DNA from 4 places in the Streptomyces sp. NPDC048623 genome. Region 2 is predicted to be linked to each of the others. Evidence: riboswitches for the same ligand, from Rfam matches in the RefSeq annotation. Region 2 holds a riboswitch; each other region holds the start of a gene.

Region 1 (4,596 bases), on a different contig from region 2:
CCTCATCTTACGGCCTGTACGTCCTGTACATTTTTTACAGAAGGAGGAGTGCCATGAAGGCCATGAACGGCAGCACGCGGAGCACCATGCGGTACGTCCTTCCGGAGTTCACCGAACGCACGAGCTTCGGCACCCGCACCCTCGACCCCTACTCCAAGCTGCTCCAGGAGCGGATCGTCTTCCTGGGCACGCCGATCGACGAGACCTCGGCCAATGACGTCATCGCGCAGTTCCTGCACCTGGACTACGCCTCGCCCGGGCAGGTGATCAGCCTCTACATCAACTCGCCCGGCGGCTCGGTCAGCGCCATGACCTCGGTCTACGACACGATCAGCACGGTCTCCTGCGAGGTGGAGACCATCTGCCTCGGGCAGGCCGTCGGACCGGCCGCGGTACTGCTCGCGGCGGGCACGCCGGGCCGCCGGCTCGCCCTGCCGGGAGCCAGGATCGTGCTCCAGCAGCCCGCGCTCGACGAGCCGTTGCAGGGACAGCCCAGCGATCTCGACCTCCAGGCGCGGGAATTGCTGCGCCAGCGCGAGCTGATCGCCGCGCTGCTCGCCGGACACACCGGCCGGGACCGGGCGCGGATCGACGCCGACCTCGACCGGATCACGGTGCTCGACGCGCCCGCGGCCCTCGCGTACGGCCTGGTGGACGACGTGATCCGCAGCCGCCGCGCGTCGGCGGCCACCGGGGAGGAGTGAGGCCGCCATGGTGCCGGAGCCGCCGCCGCTGCCCGCCCTGACCCGCGCCGAGGGCGAGTTCGTCGACACGTATCTCGAAGTCCTCGATCTCCTGGGGAGGATCAATCCATCCAGGTCCTCGCATACCTATGGGGCGCTGCGCGCGGCGCAGGCCCTGGTCGGGAGGGCGACGGCGCTCCGGGACGCACTGACACTCATGCATCTGCGGGGCGAGAGCGAGGTGCACGCGGACACATTGGCGCGTGCGCTACGGGTGTTGGACGGCGAGCGGCGTTCCGGGCGGGTCACCGTGCCCGGAGAGAGGGCGAGTTGACAGCGGCGCGTGTCGTGTCGAGGTCCACATGGGGCACGGGAACCGCAGAATCGCTCCCTCGTTCGGCGTAGTCGACGAATCGACATGGATCTCAGGTGAGTTGCGCAACAGGTGTACGCATCTGGCCGAATCCGGCGCTCTGCCCCTGGTGACGGGCTCGTCGGCCAAACCTCCTCAGATCACGAAAGCTGACTGTCCACCCGTATGGATCAGTCGTGAGGAGCCTCACATATCGCCGTTTCAGCTCGGATTTCGCCCTGGCCGTGGGTCAAGATCCCTGTCGACGACAAGCCCCCGCCACCCACGGCGGGGCGGTCCGGGCGGACGCCGAGTCCTGCCGCCGTCCCGGACGACTGGTCGACAGGAGTGGACCGGCAGGAGTGGAGGACCCGAGCAACACGGGCCGCCCGAGCAGTACGGGGCGATCCTCGGGGTGAAGCCGCAGCCGCGGCCGGGCGTCTTCGCCGGTCCGAACCCGACAGGTCATCCTTCGCAGGCGGCTGACGAAGGGTTGCGCATGACTGCGCACATGCATGTCCCGTCCCTGCTGTCCCGGGCCGGAGCCGTCTCGGCTCTCACCCTCGCCGCCGTCGGCGGCACGCTGCTCGCACCAGGAGCGGCGCCAGAGGCCCAGGCGGCGACCTCCTACGCGAGCAAGGCGCTGAACGTCGCCGCCTCGAAGAAGGGGGCACCCTACAAGTACGGCGCCTCGGGCCCCACCCGCTTCGACTGCTCGGGCCTCACGCTCTACTCGTACAAGAAGGCGGGCAAGACGCTGCCACGCACCGCGCAGCAGCAGTACAACAAGACCCGCCACATCTCCTCGGGCAGCCGGCAGGTGGGTGACCTGGTCTTCTTCCACTCCGGGGGAAGCGTCTACCACGTCGGGATCTATGCGGGAAACAACAAGATCTGGCACTCCCCCAAGACCGGCTCCTGGGTGAAGCTCGACAAGATCTGGACCTCGAAGGTCTTCTACGGACGGGTGCGCTGACCGGCAGGGTGCGACGAGGGCGGTCGGTCAGGCCCGGGTCAGCGCCGCCGTCCACGGCAGCGTGATCCACACCGTCTTGCCGCCCTCCGCCGTCGGGGTCACCACCAGTCGGCCGCCCGCCTCCTTCGTCAGGAAGCGGATGATCGCCATCCCTCGCCCGTTGTCCTGCTGCACCGCCGCCGGCAGGCGCCGGGGCCAGCGGGGGTGGCTGTCGGTGACCCCGATGTGCAGCTGCTCGTCGCGCTCCAGGCGTACGTCGACGGTGAACGTGGGCGACTGCCCGAAGGTGTGCTGCACGGCGTTGGTCGCCAGCTCCGAGACGATCAGCCGGATCGCGTCCGCGGTGTCGGTCGCGTCCCCGAGCCCCCAGGAGGTGAGCACCTCGCCGACGTACCTCCGCGCGGCGGAGACCGAGGCCGGGTCGCTCGGCAGTGTGACGGTTGCTTCCTGCTGGTCTGCCATGCGACGCCGTCCTTCTCCCGCCGGGCGACGACGCCCGGACTGCATGCGCGTCAGCCTGCCACCGATGTCACCGCCCCGGGCGGCGATCCACCAGATATACGGATATCTGTCGCCCGAAGCGGTGAACCGCACAGACGCTTGTACGCGTGGCCGTACACGGTCCGGGCTCAGAGCGCTCCGGGCGGCGCGGTCCGTACGATCGTGGCCACCGCCCGCTCGATCTCCGCGTCCGTGAGGTCCGCGCGGGCCGTGAGGCGCAGCCGGGAGATGCCGTCGGGGACCGACGGGGGCCGGAAGCAGCCCACGCCGAGGCCGAGTTCGCGGCAGTCGGCGGCCCAGCGCAGCGCCTCCTCCGGGCCCGGCGCGCGCACGGACACGACCGCCGCGTCGGGCCGTACGGCGGAAAGACCGGCGGCGGTGAGCAGCCGGTGCAGGGTCCGGGCGACCGTGCCGGCCCGGGCCGCGAGGGCCGGTTCGGCGCCGATCAGGCGCAGGCTCGCCAGGGCGGCACCGGCCGCGGCGGGGGCGAGGCCGGTGTCGAAGATGAAGGTGCGGGCGGCGTTGACCAGGTGCTCGATCACCCGGGCCGGGCCGAGCACGGCGCCGCCCTGGCTGCCCAGGGACTTGGACAGGGTGAGGGTGGCGACCACGTCGGGGGCGCCCGCGAGGCCGGCCTCGCTCAGCGCGCCGCGCCCGCCCTCGCCGAGCACGCCGAAGCCGTGGGCGTCGTCGACGACCAGGCCCGCGCCGTGCTCGCGGCAGACGGCGGCGAGTGCGTCGAGCGGCGCCCGGTCGCCGTCCACCGAGAAGACCGAGTCGCTGACGGCGAGCGCCGGGCGGCCGGGGTGCGCGGCCAGCGTCTTGGCCACGGCCCCCGGGTCGGCGTGCGGCACGACCGCCGTCTCGGCCCGGGCGAGCCGGCAGCCGTCGACGAGGGAGGCGTGGTTGCCCGCGTCGGAGACGATCAGGCCGTCCGGTACGGAGAGCGCGGTGAGGGCCGCGAGGTTCGCCGCGTAGCCGGAGGAGAAGACCAGGGCCGCCTCGAAGCCGCAGAACGCGGCGAGCTCCTGTTCGAGGCGGGTGTGCAGCAGGGTCGTGCCGGTGACCAGACGCGAACCGGTGGCACCGGCGCCCCAGCGGCGGGCGGCCTCGGCGGCCGCCTCGGTGATCTCGGGGCGGTGGGTCAGGCCGAGGTAGTCGTTGCTGGCGAGGTCGAGCAGGTCCGACTCGGCGGCCCGGGGCCGCAGGGTGCGCACCAGGCCGGCCGCCGCGCGCCGCCGGGCCGCCGCCTCGGTCCAGTCGAAGGCGGCCGGGCGCGGGCCCTCGCCCGTGCCCGCGGCGGGGGCCGGCGGGCCTTCGCCCGTCCCCGCGGCGGGGTCCAGCGGGTCCTCGGCGTACGGCGGCATGACGGATCCTTTTGTAGGCAGCGCACAGACCCTAGCCGTATCCCGTCGAGGTCAGGATGTGGCCATGCACACACAGGAATCGGTGTCGTTTGTTCGGATCCTCCTTGGCCCGGGGGTGTGCCGTAGGCCAGGATCAGCGCTTATGGACCTGCTGAACACGCTGGTGGAGAAGGGGCTGCGGCGCGAGTCGCCGACCCGTGAAGAAGCGCTCGCCGTGCTGGCGACCTCCGACGACGACCTGCTCGATGTGGTGAGCGCTGCCGGCAAGGTGCGCCGCCAGTGGTTCGGGCGGCGGGTGAAGCTCAACTATCTCGTCAATCTGAAGTCCGGTCTGTGCCCCGAGGACTGCTCCTACTGTTCGCAGCGGCTCGGCTCCACGGCCGGGATCCTCAAGTACTCCTGGCTCAAGCCCGACGAGGCCTCGGCCGCGGCGGCGGCCGGTGTCGCGGGCGGCGCCAAGCGGGTCTGTCTGGTGGCGAGCGGGCGCGGTCCGACGGACCGGGACGTCGAGCGGGTCGGCAGGACCATCGAGGCGATCAAGGAGCAGAACGAAGGCGTGGAGGTCTGCGCCTGCCTCGGGCTGCTCTCCGACGGGCAGGCGGAGCGGCTGAAGGAAGCCGGCGCCGACGCGTACAACCACAACCTCAACACGTCCGAGGGGACGTACGGGGAGATCACCACCACCCACACCTACGCGGACCGGGTGGACACCGTGCA
Region 2 (4,596 bases):
ATAGCCTCGCCCGCGCTGACGTACGCGGCGCGGGCGACCGGCCGGGTGTGGGTGCCGCCGCAGTACCTGGACTACGGCGGCTACAACCCGTACCGCAGCTGACGGCTCGGGGGCCTCAGGCCGCCGACGCCTCCGTGAGGACGGCGAGCTCGGCGTCGGTCAGCTCCAGGTCGGCGACCGCGAGGAGCGCCGGGAGCTGTTCGACCGTACGGGCCGAGGCGATCGGCGCGACGACGGTGGGGCGGGAGGCGAGCCAGGCGAGGGCGACGGTGGCGAGCTCGGCGCCACGGGCCTCGGCGACCGCGTCGAGGGCGGCGAGCACGCGCCGCCCGCGCTCGGTCTCCAGGTGCTTGCCGGCACCTGCGGCCCGGACGCTGTCCACGGCCTTGCCGGCGCGGTACTTGCCGGTGAGGAAGCCGGCCGCGAGGCCGTAGTACGGCACGGCCGCGAGGCCGCCCTGCGCGGCGGCGTCGAGCAGCGGGCCCTCGTAGGTGTCGCGGGAGACCAGGTTGTACTGCGGCTGGAGGGCGACATAGCGGGTGAGGCCCTCGGCCTCGGCGAAGTCGAGGGAGGCGCGCAGCCGCTCCGGGGAGAGGTTGGAGGCGGCGACGGCCCGCACCTTGCCGTCCTTCACCAGCTGGTCCATGGCGGTGACGATCTCCTCCACCGGCACGGACTCGTCGTCGAAGTGGGTGTAGTAGAGGTCGATGTGGTCGGTGCCGAGCCGGCGCAGCGACTCCTCGGCGGCGGCCTTGATGTTCGTGGCGCCCAGGCCCTTGAAGCCGGGGTGGGCGCCGACCTTGGTGGCGACGAGGATGTCGGAGCGGTTGCCGCGGGAGGCCATCCAGCGGCCGATCACCCTCTCGGACTCGCCGCCCTCGTTGCCCGGCGCCCAGGCCGAGTAGACATCCGCGGTGTCGACGAAGTTGCCGCCGGCGGCGGCGTAGGCGTCGAGCACCGCGAAGGACTGTGCCTCGTCGGCGCTCCAGCCGAAGACGTTGCCGCCGAGGGCGAGCGGGAAGACATGCAGATCGGAGGTGCCCAGCTTGCGGAGAGAAGTCATGAGGAGATCAACTCCGCGCGCCGCCACCGCTATTCCGGCGTCCAGGACTCAGACGGACAGGCCCTTGTCCTGGAGCCAGGCCATCGGGTCGATGCCGGTGCCGGACGGGGTGTGCACCTCGAGGTGGAGGTGGGGGCCCGTGACGTTGCCGGTGGCGCCGACGCGGCCGATGGTCTCGCCGGTGCCGACGGTCTGGCCGACGCCGACGGTCATGGAGGAGAGGTGGCAGTACCAGATCTCGGTGCCGTCCTCGAGCTCCAGGACGATCCGGTAGCCGTACGAGCCGGACCAGCCGGCCGACTTCACGGTGGCGCCGTGCACGGCCTTGACCGGGGTGCCGGTGGGGGCGGCGAAGTCCAGGCCGGTGTGGTAGCCGGAGGACCACATGGAACCGGCCTGGCCGAAGGTCGAGGTGATCGTGTACGAGGAGGTCGGCAGCGCGTAGCTGGCGGCGAGCTGGGCCAGGCGCTCGGCCTCGGCCTTCGCCGCCGCTTCCTCCTCGGCCTTCTGCTTGGCCTCGGCGGCCGCCTTCGCCTCCGCGTCGGCCTTGGCCTGGGCGTCCGCCGCGGCCTTCTCCGCCTCGGCCGCGGCCTTCTCGGCGGCGGCCTTCTCCGCGGCGGCCTGCGCGGCGGCGTCGGCGGCGGCCTGCTGCTGCTCGGCCTGCTGGAGGATGCGGGCGCGCAGCGCCTCGCCGGCGTCCGCCGTCGCCGTCTCGGTCCGCGCCTCGGCACCGGAGCCCTGGCCGGCGGTCTCGGTGGTGGTGTAGGTCAGCGCGGTGAGCGGCTGGGTGGCGTTGCCCGCGGTGTCCTCGGCACCGTCCCCGTCGACCGCGTCGATCAGCGCGCCGACGCCCGGCAGGCCGGAGGCGTCGGGCAGGTTGACGTCCGGCAGGGCGATCGAGACCGGCGGCTTCTGCTGCGCGGTGGCCAGGCCGCCCGCGCCGACGGCGGCGATGACACCGACACCGAGGACGGTGGAGGAACGTGCGAAGTTGGAGCGCTGCTTGACGACCCGGTGGCGTCCGCCGGCGCGGCTCTGCGCCCGCAGGGAGTCCTCGGTGGGGTTCCACTCCTCCGCGGCCCCGTCCAGATCGCCGCCCGCCGAGGCGGAGGTGCCGAAGGGGGCGAAGGGGGTTTGCGGAGCAGGGGTGTTGGACGCCACGGAGGCGCTCTCCTTTCCTTCCTTCTCGCCTACCGGGTTAGCTGACGGGTTCGGAGCAGGAAGGTCTCCTACGGACCGTGCCGCACGAGTGCGGTGGGGCCCGATTCACCCCAAGTGGTGGTTCCCCGGTTCCCTTGCGGGATTCGGCGCGTGCGCACGGTGCCGTCTCTTGCGACGGCTGGGACGACCGCGCTGCGTTATCGAACGTTAATAGACACGGCCCCCCGATTCCAAGCCGTTCCCCTTGATCATTAGCTGAATTAGGAGGGAATCGCCCGAGTTGAGCGCCCTTCAGAAAGGAGGAGATTCACAGCAGGAATCTGACGTTGCGTCAGTTGTTATCGCAGGGAGATCCTGCGACTACGCCGTGTCATGGCCGCCGCCCCCACCGTCCGGCGGCACCACACGCATCGTGCGGCGCCGCTCCGGCTGCCCCGCCGCCGGGCGGCTCACCGCGAGCAGCGCCATGTCGTCCGTCGTGTCCCCACCCGTGTGCAGGCGCACATCCGCCACCAGCGCGTCGAGCAGTTCCTCCGGCCCCGGGAAGATCCGCCCGTCGAGCCGCCCCCGCGGGTCGTAGAAGGTCCCCGTCGTGTCCCGCGCCTCCGAAAGACCGTCCGTGTAGAACAGCAGGGTCGCACCCGGCGGATACGGCGACACGTCCGCCCGGTCCGGCAGCACCGCCAGCTCCCCCATGCCCAGCGGCAGCGCGTGCTCCGTCGGCACCAGCGGCCTGACGCCCCCGTCCCCGTACAGCAGCAGCGGTTCGGGGTGCCCGCGGTTGACCACCCGTACGACCTGGTCACCGCCCGGGATCTCGGCGAGCACCGCCGTCGTGAAGCCCTCGAAGGCGTCGAACCCGGTGCGCCTCATGCCCTCCCGGGCCAGCGCCCGTTCGAGCCGCGCCGCGACCCCCTCCAGGGTCGCCTCCAGCTCGGCGGCCTCCCGGAACGCGCCGATGACCACCGCCACCGCCTCCACCGCGTCAAGCCCCTTGCCCCGGACGTCCCCGACCACGAGACGCACCCCGTAGGGGGTCTCCTGGACCGCGAACAGATCGCCGCCGATGAACGCGTCGGCCTGCGCCGCCTCGTACCGCGCCGCGATCTGCAGCCCGCCGATCCGCTCCTCCGGCGCCGGCAGCACCGCCTTCTGCGCCGTCTCGGCGATCACCCGCGCCGAGGCGAGACGTTCCCCGCTGCGCCGCACCACCCGGCTGATGAGCACGGCGAGCCCGGCGACCGTGAGGACCGTCAGGGACTCCGTGACCGCCTGGACCGTGTCGGCCGTGGTGCCGTAGTCGTGCAGCCCGAAGCTCGCCAGGACCGCCGCGATCCCGGTGAGCAGCGTCGTCAGGGTGGAGAAGAAGGGAGCGGCGATCAGCGGCGCCGCCGAGAAGAGAGGCGCCGCGGTGTAGACGGGCGGGGTGAGGAAGTCGTAGGCGACCCCGCCCAGGATCACCAGCGGGGGCAGGGCCCGCAGGAAACGCCGGGCGCCGCGGTACGCGTCCGAGGACGGAGACGTGGACGCGGACGCGGACGGGTGCCGGGAGGCGGACGCGTACCGGGACGAGCCGGGGCCGCCGTCGCCCCCGGGCCCACGCCGCGTTCCCGCTGCTCGCGCCACCCTGTGCTCCCTCCCCGGCCCGGTACATGCGTACGTACGTCCGTGTCGACGGCCGCGGACACCACCGCGACACCTCAGGGTGCCGTCAGCCCGCGCGGGTCGGCGACTCCTCCTCGGCCGACTGGCGTACGGCGGCGGCCGGGCGCTCCGCGAGCCGCCCGCCCCGCGCGAGCGCCGCCATGGCCGCCGCGCAGCCGAGCCCGACCGCGCACAGCACCAGCCACGGCGCCGCCGACCAGCCGGTCGCGTCGAGCAGCACGCCCGTCCCCAGGTTCCCCAGGGTGATGCCGATCCCGCAGACCGTGTTGTAGAGCCCGTAGTGGGTGGCGACCCAGCGCCCCCGGGACAGCGCCACGACGGTGTCCATCTCGTACGGGTAGAGCACCGCGTTCGCCACGGCGAGCACCGCCGCGCACAGCAGCAGCGCCACGAGCGGGCGCCCGAGCGCGGCCGGGACCAGGAACGCCGCGCCCATCAGCCCCAGCCCGAGCACCAGACACCGCTCCCGCGAGAGCCGCGCCCCGCACCAGGCGGTGATCCGTAGCTGCCCGGCGAGCGCCACCAGGGCCGACACCACGAACAGGGCCGTGGTCGCCGCCGTGCCGTCCGCGGCCAGCGGCAGCGCCAGATAGACCTGGAAGGACAGCACGTACGAGCCGGTCATCGCCAGCGAGAACAGCCAGAAGGTGCGGTTCGAGAGCACCGTGCGGAACTGCCCCCGCGCCGCCTCCCCGTCCGGGGCCGGG
Region 3 (4,596 bases), on a different contig from region 2:
GTGGCGATCCAGACCAATCTGAGCTGCCGCACCGAGTGGCTGGCCGAGGCCGACCTGGACACGGTGGCCCTGTGGTGCACCTACCACCCGGGCCAGACGCCGTACGAGCGCTTCCTCGGCAAGTGCCGGGAGCTCGCGGCGCGCGGGGTGCGCTTCAGCGTGGGGATCGTCGGGCTGCCCGAGCACCGGGAGCACGCCCGGCGGCTGCGCGCGGAACTGCCGGAGCAGGTGTACCTGTGGGTGAACGCGGCCGAGGGCCACACGTACACGGACGCGGAGGCCGCGGACTGGACGGCGCTCGACCCGCTCTTCCCGTACAGCCGGCATCCGCACCCCTCGGCGGGGCTGCCGTGCCGCACCGGCGAGTCGGTGGTCTCGGTGGACGGCGACGGGACGGTACGGCGCTGCCACTTCGTGAAGGCCGAGCTCGGCAACCTCTACGACGGCTCGTACCGGGCGGCGCTGCGGCCCCGGCCGTGCCCGCTGGCCGTGTGCGACTGCCACATCGGCTACGTCCACCTGGAGACGCTGCCGTTGTACGACGTGTTCGCCGGGGGCGTCCTGGAACGCGTCCCGGCGCACATCGCGGCGCACACGCCCTAGAGCGGCATCAGGTCGGGGCGCTTCGCCTCGACGTGGTCGCCGGAGCTCTCGCCGCGCAGTCGGCGCCCGATCCACGGGACCAGGTACTCCTTGGCCCAGTGGATGTCGTCCTTGCGGACCTCCAGGGTGCCGCGCGGCGGCTCCGGGGGCCATGCCTGCTCCGGGTCGGCCGGCACCGCCATGCCGAGGACCTGGGCGGCGCGCAGCGCGACCCGGGTGTGGCCCTCGGGCGAGAGGTGGAGCCGGTCGTCGTCCCAGGCCCGCCGGTCCTGGACGGACTTCAGCGACCACAGGTCGAGCACCGGGCAGTCGTACCGGTCGGCGATGGCCCGTACGTGCCCGTTGTACGTGGCGATCTTGCCGCGCAGGTGCTTGAGCAGGGTCACGTCACGGGTGTCGAAGCCGGTCGTCACCATGACGGTGCCGACGGCCGAGGTGAGGTCGGCCACGGCGCGCTCGAAGCGCTCGGCCACGTCGTCGGGGTCGGTGCCGGGGCGGATGATGTCGTTGCCGCCGGCGCAGAAGGTCACGAGGTCGGGGGCGAGTTCCTTCGCCCGCGGGACCTGCTCCGCGACGATCTGGTCGAGAAGGCGCCCCCGTACGGCGAGGTTGGCGTACCGGAAGCCGTCCTGCTCCGGCAGCTCGTCGGCGAGCAGGACCGCGAAGCGGTCCGCCCAGCCGACATACGTCCCGTCGGGGCCGGGGTCTCCGACGCCCTCGGTGAAGCTGTCGCCGATCGCCGCGTACGACCCGAATGCGTTCTTGTCTGTAGATCTCGAATCGTCTGCCACGGGACCACATCTTTCCCCGCCCTGTGTGACCTACGCGACCGTAAGGAGGGGTTGACGCAGGGTGACATATGCCACCGCTAAAGATTCCGCCAAGCCGGAATACGCCGGTGGCCCGGCATGTGCATGCCGGGCCACGGGGTGTCGGGAGGCTGCCGACGTGACGTCGGACGCCCGTCAGATGCTCACGCCGTGCTGGCGCAGGACGGCCAGCGGGTCGATGTCGGAACCGTAGTCCGGCCCGGTGCGCATCTCGAAGTGCAGGTGCGGGCCGGTGACGTTGCCGGTGGCGCCGGAGAGGCCGATCTGCTGGCCGCCGCTCACGGTCTGGCCGGCGGAGACGGACAGCGAGGAGAGGTGGGCGTACTGGGAGTAGGTGCCGTCGGCGTGCTTGATGACGACCTGGTTGCCGTAGGCGCCGCCCCAGCCGGCGGAGTACACGACGCCGGGGCCGACCGCGTGGACGGTGGTGCCGGTGGAGGCGATGAAGTCGACACCGGTGTGGTAGCCGGAGGACCACATGGAGCCGGAGGCGCGGTACGGGGTGGAGATGCCGCCGCTGACGGGGGCGACCCAGCCGGAGGAGGTGGTGGCGCCGGCCGAGGAGGACGAGGCCGAAGAGGAGGAAGAGGAGCTCGCGGCGGCCGGGGCCGAGGCGCGCTCGCTGCCGCGGGAGGCGCGGGAGGGCGCGGTGTCACCGTTCTTGGCGGAGCTCTTCGGCGCGGCGGCCTTGGGAGCCGGGGCGGCCGGGGCGGCCTTGGCGGGAGCGGCCTTGGCGGGGTTCTTGGCGCCGAGGGTGAGCTTCATGCCGGGGAGGATCAGCGAGGGGTTCCCGCCGACGACCTGGCGGTTGTCGCGGTACAGCTTCTGCCAGCCGCCGGCCAGGTGGTGCTCGGTGGCGATCTTCGACAGGTAGTCGCCGCGCACGACGGTGTAGCTGGTGCCCGCGGCGGCCGGGGCCTTGGCGGGGGTGACGGCGGCGGGCGCGACGGCGGCGACGGCCTGGCGGGCGGCCGGGGCGGCCTGCTCGGCGGCGTGCGCGCCGGTGGCGCCGATCAGCGGGAGGGCGACGACGGCGCCTCCGGCGCCGGCGGCCACGAACCCGCGGGTGATCGGGTTGGCCTTGGTACGGCGGTGCTTACCCTTCGCGGGCATGACGGTTTCCTCTCCGTCGCCTGCGAGGTGAGCTGTCGGGTTCGGACGGGAGATGTCCGGTCGCGCGGTCGCACGACTTCACCCCGAGCCGTCCTTCTTCGAAGGGGCCGGCGTCTTACCTGGGTCCCCCGCTCCTGCCGTTCACGGGTGAGTGCGGATTCCGGTCGGCGGCAGGATTCGGCGGTCCGTCCGGAGTGAGCGCGACGCTAGACGAGCGGGGACGACGGGAACAAGCCACCGGTTCCACTCGATCTCGAATTCCTTGATATCCGCCCGGAATTCCGGTCACCCTCCGTGGATGACGGTCTCTCGATCCCCCTTTGCCGAGGGGAATTTGGAAAAGACGATCAGGCACGGTCCGTCATGTTTATGACGCTGCTCACGCCCGCGAGCCCATCTCCCCTGCAACCAGGGCGCCTTATACCCAATCACTCAATACGGACAGATCGCCCATTCCATCCCGATGGGGTGTCCCTGGGGCCCGCCCGCGATGATGATTGCGCCAGGAACCGATCTCAAGAGCAGGAGCAACCGTGACGCGAGCGACGACCGAGCCCGAACTCACCGGCGTACGCAACTTCCGCGACCTGGGCGGACTGCCGACCGTGGACGGCCGGTCCGTGCGCCCCGGGCGGCTTTTCCGCAGCGGTCACCTGGCGCACGCCACGCCCGAGGACGCGGCCTTCCTCACCACCCTGGAGCTGCACACGGTCTTCGACTTCCGCAACGAGGCGGACCGGCGCATCGAGGGCGCGGACGTGGAACTCCCGGGCGTACGGAACGTGAACATTCCGCTCAACGACCCGGCCGACGGCAAGGAGTTCTGGAAGCTCGTCCGCGACGGGGACCTGGCGCAGCTGCGGGGGATCCTGGGCGACGGCAAGGCGGCGGCCCGGATGTCCGATTCGTACCGGAAGATGATTGTCGCGCGGACCGCCGAGCACAGCCGGATCCTGCACGAGATGGCCGAGGACAGCGTCCCCGCCCTGATGCACTGCGCGGCCGGCAAGGACCGGGCCGGTCTCGCCATCGCCATATCGCTGCTCGCGGTCGGCGTGGAGCGCGAGGCGATCGAGGCGGACTACGTGAAGTCCAACGCCCCGCACCGCCGCTACAAGGTGCAGCGCAGCTCCACCGCCCCGGACGGCATGTCGCCCGAGGTGATGGAGCTGCTCGCGCCGCTGTTCGACGCGCGGGTGGAGTATCTGCGGGCCGCCTTCGGGACCATCGAGGAGACCTGGGGCTCGGTCGAGGCCTATCTGGCGGAGGGCCTGACGCTCGCCCCGGAGACCCGGGAGCGGCTGCGCGCGCGGCTGCTCACGACGGCGTAGCTACTTCGCGCCGCCCAGCGTGAAGAGCAGGTAGAGGAACCCGGCGAAGAGGTGGCCGGCGATCAGGTACGCGAAGAGCCGGAGCACCAGGCCCTTGGGGAACTTGCCGTCGCCGCGTTCCTCGCCGGTGACATCTAGGGACTTCTCGGACATGTCAGCCCTTTCTGGTGGTCAGCGCTGAGGGTCAGCGGCCGTGCGGGGTGCCGTCGCCGAGGCACAGGTCGGCGGCGGGGCTCTGCATGAGCGTGTGGACGAAGAGCACCTCGGCGCCGGCCTGTCCGGCCGCGCCGATCCGGTGCGGGGTGAGCGAGTCGTAGTGCGCGCTGTCCCCGGGGTCGAGGAGGTGCACGGTGTCGCCGAGGGCGAGCCGGACCTGCCCCTCCAGGACGTGCAGCCACTCCTCGCCGGGATGGACGCGCACGATGTCGGCCCGGGTCGCGTACGGGATGTGGACCCGCAGCGCCTGCATGGCCCGGCCCGCGCCGCCGGCCTGCCGGTAGATCCAGCCGTCGGCCTCGACCGGCTCGGAGCGCCCGGCCCGGACGACCGGGTCGCGCTCCGGCGGCGCCTCGCCGAGCAGCTCGGAGACCGTCGTACCGTAGATTCGGGCGAGGGCGAGCAGCATCGGCAGCGAGGGCTGCCGGTTCCCCGTCTCCAGGCGCGACAGATGCGCCGGCGAGAGCCCGGCCCGCTGGGCGGCCGCCTCCAGGGTGAGCCCG
Region 4 (4,596 bases), on a different contig from region 2:
GATGCCGGTGCGGGCCCTCGGGGCGTACGGGGTCGAACGGATGTCAGGGCGCGGTGCGCACGGGGAAACTCGTGGGGTGGCCCTGGGACTTGAGCCAGGGCAGCACCTCGCGCAGGGCCGCGACCGTCTGGCTGCGTTCGCCGCCGCCGTCGTGGAAGAGGATCGTCGGGCCGTTGGACAGCTCGCTCTTCACCGTGTTGACGATGACGCCGGCTCCCGGCCGCTCGAAGTCCTTGGTGTCCACGTTCCAGCCGAGCGGGCGCATGCCCTCGCCCGCGGCGAGCTTCCGGCTGTCCGGGGTGAACGCACCGCCCGGCGCCCGGTAGTACTCGATCTTCGCGCCCCCGGCGGCCTCCTCGATCAGGCGCTTGGCGTCGAGGATCTGCTGCTTCTGGTACGCGAACGGCTTGCGGTCCATGGTCGTGTCGTGGTCCATGGTGTGGTCGCAGAGCTTGTGCCCCTCGGCGACGACCCGCTTCACCAGCTGGGGGTACTCCTTGGCCCGCTGCCCGACGATGCAGAACACGGCCTTGACGTCGTTCTCCCTGAGGACGTCGAGTATCTGGGGCGTCCACCGCGGGTCGGGACCGTCGTCGATGGTGATGTTCACCGCCTTCCCGCCCGCCTCGGCGGCGTGCACGATGCTCTCGGGCACCTTCACCGGCGTCACCTTCGCCGGGCCCTTGCCCTCCTCGGTGGGCGGCACCTGCCGCTCCTGCCCGGCCCCGGCCCCCGCCCCTGACGACGCCTCGGCCTCACTGTCCGTCAGTACGGCGGTCCCCCAGGCCGCCAGACTCAGTGCGACCGCCGACGCGACGGCGGCTATGTGCGCCGTGTACTTGCCCTTCAGCCCCATGTGGTGCCCACTCCCCGATTCTCCTGACGACTCCCGCAGGAGAGGACGGAGAAGACGCCCGGACGGTTTCACGGGTTTCGGGCGGGGTTTCGGGCGGGGTTTCGGGCGGACGCCGCCCGCGGGTGCCGGTGGGTCCGGCACCCGCGGGCGGCGGGTCCCGTCAGTAGGCGCCGAAGACGTTGTCGATGGAGCCGTAGCGGTCGGCGGCGTAGTTGCAGGCCGCGGTGATGTTGGCGACCGGGTCGAAGGGGTCGAAGGAGGTGCCGGCGACGTGGTAGGCGCGGAAGGTGGGGTCGATCACCTGGAGCAGGCCCTTGGAGGGGGTGCCGGCGAGGGCGTTGGAGTCCCAGTTGTTGATGGCCTGCGGGTTGCCGGAGGACTCGCGCATGACGTTGCGGTAGATGCCGTCGAAGGTGCCGGGAATGCCCTCGCGGGCCATGATGTCGAGCGACTCGCGGATCCAGCCCTCGAGGTTGTCGGCGTACGTGTACCCGGCGGACGTCGCGGAAGCGGCGGAGGTGGCGGAACCGGCCGAGGTCGCGACGGCCTGGACCGTCTTCGACCGGACCGTCTTCACCGGGGCGGAGGCGGCGGCACCGGTGGCGGCGCCGCTCTTGCGGGCACCGGCCTTGACGGCACCGGTCTTGGCGGCGACGGCCTTTCCGGAGACGGAGAGCTTCTGGCCCGGGTGGATGAGGCGCGGGTCGGCGCCGACGACGCTCCGGTTGTCCTTGTAGAGCTTCTTCCAGCCGCCCCGGACCCCGTGCTTCTGCGCGATCTTGTAAAGCGAGTCACCGGCGACGACGGAATACGTCAGCGGTGCCGCCTTCACGGCCGCCGGGGCCGACTGCACGGTGATCCGAGCCGTCTGCTTTGCCACTGCGACGGAGGTTTCGGCCTGCGGCGTCGCCGCACCGGCCGTGGTGGCACCGGCCAGGGGCAGCGCGAGCGCGGCGCTGCCGGTGAGGCCGACGAGGGCGATGCCGCGGGCGAGCGGGGTGTTCTTGGGGCGACGGTGCTTGCCGGGTCCACGCATGGCGAGTTCCTCTCCTTCGCCTGCGAGGTGAGCTGTCGGGTTCGGGCAGGAGATGCCCGGCCGCGCGCAGCGCGGCTTCACCCCGAGCCGTGCCCGGAGACCGGGACCGGCGGCAAACCTGGGTCCCCCGCTCCTGCCGGAAGGGTGTGAGTGCGGTCGACCGGGCGGCGGCAGGATTCGGCGTTTCCGTCCGGTTTCGGGGCGACCGTATGCGAAGACAAATATCGAAAACAAGGCAGGAATTCATCACACGGAATCGATCTACCGATAAACACGAAAGGATCATTCCGGACGTTTCCCGCGACCCCTTCAACCCTTTTCCGGCCACCCGTTCCTGACGCTTCGACAGCATTCCGGAAGCCTTGCCGCGGCCGAAATGCCGTGACCCACATCACCCGCTCCAGCTGACCGCCATTCTGGCGATAATTACCCCCTTCAGGAATCACCTCGGCATTCCGGTATTCGGTACTCATAGTCGGACATAGTCCGTTTTGCCCCACGCCCTGAGCACCAGAACCGGCCACACCTCCCCCGCCGGGCAACCCCGTCTCTCCCTCCCCCGTCCTCCCGGGGCAGGAAGGGCCCGGCGTACCGGGGGTGCCGGTGGCCCGTGTCGACGAGAACGATCGTGAGGAAGAGCACTTTGATACGTGTCACACGCGGCGTGACCACCGCCGTGACGCTTCTGGCCCTGGCGGGTGTGTCGCCGGGGCTCGCGTACGGACAGCCGGCACCGGACGGGACGGCGGTCGCCGCGGCGCCGCGACTGCCCGAGGGATGGCGGATCGTCGGGGCCGGTGCGGAACGGCAGTTGGTGTGGACGGCCGGGGAGGCCGTGCCGATGGGCAACGCCCGGGTCGAGTTCCGGGACGGCGGGCGGCTCCTCGGCCATCCGGTGGCCGGGCCGGACGGGCGGACGTTCCGACTCCCGCTGGAAGACGCGCAGTTGGGGGATGCGAGGCTGAGCGTGACGGCGGGCGGACGAAGGCTCGACGCCTCCGCCGACGCCGCCGACCACGCCGGACCCTCCGCCGCCGCCCCGCGTCTGCGGCCCCAGGCCCCGGCGGCACGGCCCGAGGCCCCGCTGCCCGCCAACCCCGTGGACCCGGGCGCGCCCGGCCCGTACCGCACCGTCGCCGGCGAGTACGCGCTGAAGCCCGTACGGCTGCCCGGCTTCCCCGAGCCGGTCGAGATGCGGGCCGCGGTGGTGGCGCCGGCCGGCGCGCCGGGGAAGCGCCCGGTGGCGCTGTTCCTGCACGGGCGGCACGGCACCTGCTACAAGCCCGGCAGCGACCAGGAGTCGGGCGCGTGGCCCTGCCCGGCGGGCATGCGGCCCGTTCCCAGCCATCAGGGGTACGGGGCGGCGCAGCGGCTGCTCGCCTCGCAGGGGTACGTGACGCTGTCCGTGTCCGCGAACGGCGTCAACGGGCAGGACCACCAGGCCGACGACGGCGGCGCGCAGGCCCGTTCCTCGCTGGTGCGGCTGCACCTCGCCCGCTGGGCGGAGTGGGGTGCGCACACCGACAAGGCGCCGGCGGAGGTGCGGAAGGCGGCTGCCGCCGCCGATCTCTCCCGCGTCCTGCTCGTCGGCCACTCGCGGGGCGGCGAGGGAGTGAACCGGGCGGCGCTCGACAGCCTGTCCGCGCCGCCCGCCGACCAGGACGGCTACCGGGGTCCGGTGCGCTGGAAGATCCGCGGCGACGTCCTCATCGGGCCGACGATCTTCGGCCAGAACCCGGTGCCCGACGTGCCGTCGATGACGATCCTGCCCGGCTGCGACGGCGATGTGTCCGACCTCCAGGGGCAGATGTACCTGGACGGCACGCGCGGGGTCGGCCGGGGCACGGCGCTGCACAGCGCGGTGTACGTGGTCGGCGCCAACCACAACTTCTTCAACAGCGAGTGGACGCCTGGCCAGGCGCAGGCGCCGGCCGTGGACGACTTCGGGTCGGGGTGGGGATCGGGGCCGGGCGAGGACGAGCCCGACCCGGTCTGCTCCCCCGGTACCCGTACGCGACTGACCGCCCCGCAGCAGCAGACCGCGGGCGCCGCCTACATCGCGGCGGCGGCACGCCTGTTCGTGGCGGGCGACGACCGGGTGCGGCCGCTGCTCGACGGCAGCGGCAGGCGGGCGCCGTCGGCCGGTCCGGCCCGGGTCCTCACCCATGCCGTCGGTGCGGGCCGCACCCCGGCCTTCGTGCCCGGCTCGCCGGACGCGGGGGCGGCACTCGCCGTGTCGGGCGCGGGCCGGCTGTGCGCGCAGATCGACACCGACGCGGCCCGGTCCTGTCTGTCCCCCGACGAGGGGTCCCCCGACGCGGGCGGCAGGTCCCCGCACTTCGCGTTCTGGGAGACCTCGCCCGAGCCGGGGCGCGACGCCGTGGCCCTGCGGTGGAGCCGTAACGGCACGCCGGTCACGGTGCGTTCTGCGCGGCCGGTGTCCCTCGCGGGCGCCGAGTCCCTGGCCCTGCGGGTGATCGTGCCGCCGAACAGCCGGGGCACCGATCTCGACGTGGCCGTGACCGACGCCGCGGGCCGCCGCGCGAGCCTCGGCCGGGTGCGGGTGGACGGGCTGCCGGGCAGTGGGCGCACCTCCTCGTACTGGGCGCGCGAGGTCCGCGTACCGCTGGCCCCGGCCGCGCGGGCGCACCTCGACCTGGGCAAGACCGCCGCGCTCGTCCTCACCCCGCGCACCGCCGCCGGC

Evidence for each region. A riboswitch is a leader RNA that binds a small molecule or an ion and turns the genes downstream of it on or off. The one in region 2 is predicted to bind cyclic di-AMP.
Region 1: it holds a riboswitch for cyclic di-AMP, as region 2 does, so the genes downstream of both, AB0C73_RS07570 (C40 family peptidase) here and AB0C73_RS29765 (M23 family metallopeptidase) in region 2, are expected to answer to the same signal.
Region 3: it holds a riboswitch for cyclic di-AMP, as region 2 does, so the genes downstream of both, AB0C73_RS10980 (LysM peptidoglycan-binding domain-containing M23 family metallopeptidase) here and AB0C73_RS29765 (M23 family metallopeptidase) in region 2, are expected to answer to the same signal.
Region 4: it holds a riboswitch for cyclic di-AMP, as region 2 does, so the genes downstream of both, AB0C73_RS14880 (transglycosylase SLT domain-containing protein) here and AB0C73_RS29765 (M23 family metallopeptidase) in region 2, are expected to answer to the same signal.

What each region holds. Positions count from the first base shown of each region.
Region 1 covers NZ_JBEZHV010000004.1:97,954-102,549, reverse strand. The annotation lists gene AB0C73_RS07580 (ATP-dependent Clp protease proteolytic subunit) at 54-704, shown strand; gene AB0C73_RS07575 (hypothetical protein) at 712-1,017, shown strand; cyclic di-AMP (ydaO/yuaA leader) riboswitch at 1,412-1,531, shown strand; gene AB0C73_RS07570 (C40 family peptidase) at 1,535-2,011, shown strand; gene AB0C73_RS07565 (ATP-binding protein) at 2,039-2,473, opposite strand; gene AB0C73_RS07560 (8-amino-7-oxononanoate synthase) at 2,641-3,879, opposite strand; gene bioB (biotin synthase BioB) at 4,022-4,596, shown strand, end outside.
Region 2 covers NZ_JBEZHV010000026.1:20,091-24,686, forward strand. The annotation lists gene AB0C73_RS29755 (PrsW family intramembrane metalloprotease) at 1-102, shown strand, start outside; gene AB0C73_RS29760 (aldo/keto reductase) at 116-1,063, opposite strand; gene AB0C73_RS29765 (M23 family metallopeptidase) at 1,112-2,224, opposite strand; cyclic di-AMP (ydaO/yuaA leader) riboswitch at 2,236-2,383, opposite strand; gene AB0C73_RS29770 (PP2C family protein-serine/threonine phosphatase) at 2,585-3,706, opposite strand; gene AB0C73_RS29775 (MFS transporter) at 3,936-4,596, opposite strand, start outside.
Region 3 covers NZ_JBEZHV010000006.1:59,548-64,143, forward strand. The annotation lists gene AB0C73_RS10970 (STM4011 family radical SAM protein) at 1-603, shown strand, start outside; gene AB0C73_RS10975 (SGNH/GDSL hydrolase family protein) at 600-1,394, opposite strand; gene AB0C73_RS10980 (LysM peptidoglycan-binding domain-containing M23 family metallopeptidase) at 1,569-2,546, opposite strand; cyclic di-AMP (ydaO/yuaA leader) riboswitch at 2,551-2,739, opposite strand; gene AB0C73_RS10985 (tyrosine-protein phosphatase) at 3,080-3,877, shown strand; gene AB0C73_RS10990 (DUF6126 family protein) at 3,878-4,030, opposite strand; gene AB0C73_RS10995 (helix-turn-helix domain-containing protein) at 4,062-4,596, opposite strand, start outside.
Region 4 covers NZ_JBEZHV010000008.1:233,357-237,952, forward strand. The annotation lists gene AB0C73_RS14875 (polysaccharide deacetylase family protein) at 44-856, opposite strand; gene AB0C73_RS14880 (transglycosylase SLT domain-containing protein) at 1,017-1,892, opposite strand; cyclic di-AMP (ydaO/yuaA leader) riboswitch at 1,897-2,049, opposite strand; gene AB0C73_RS14885 (hypothetical protein) at 2,536-4,596, shown strand, end outside.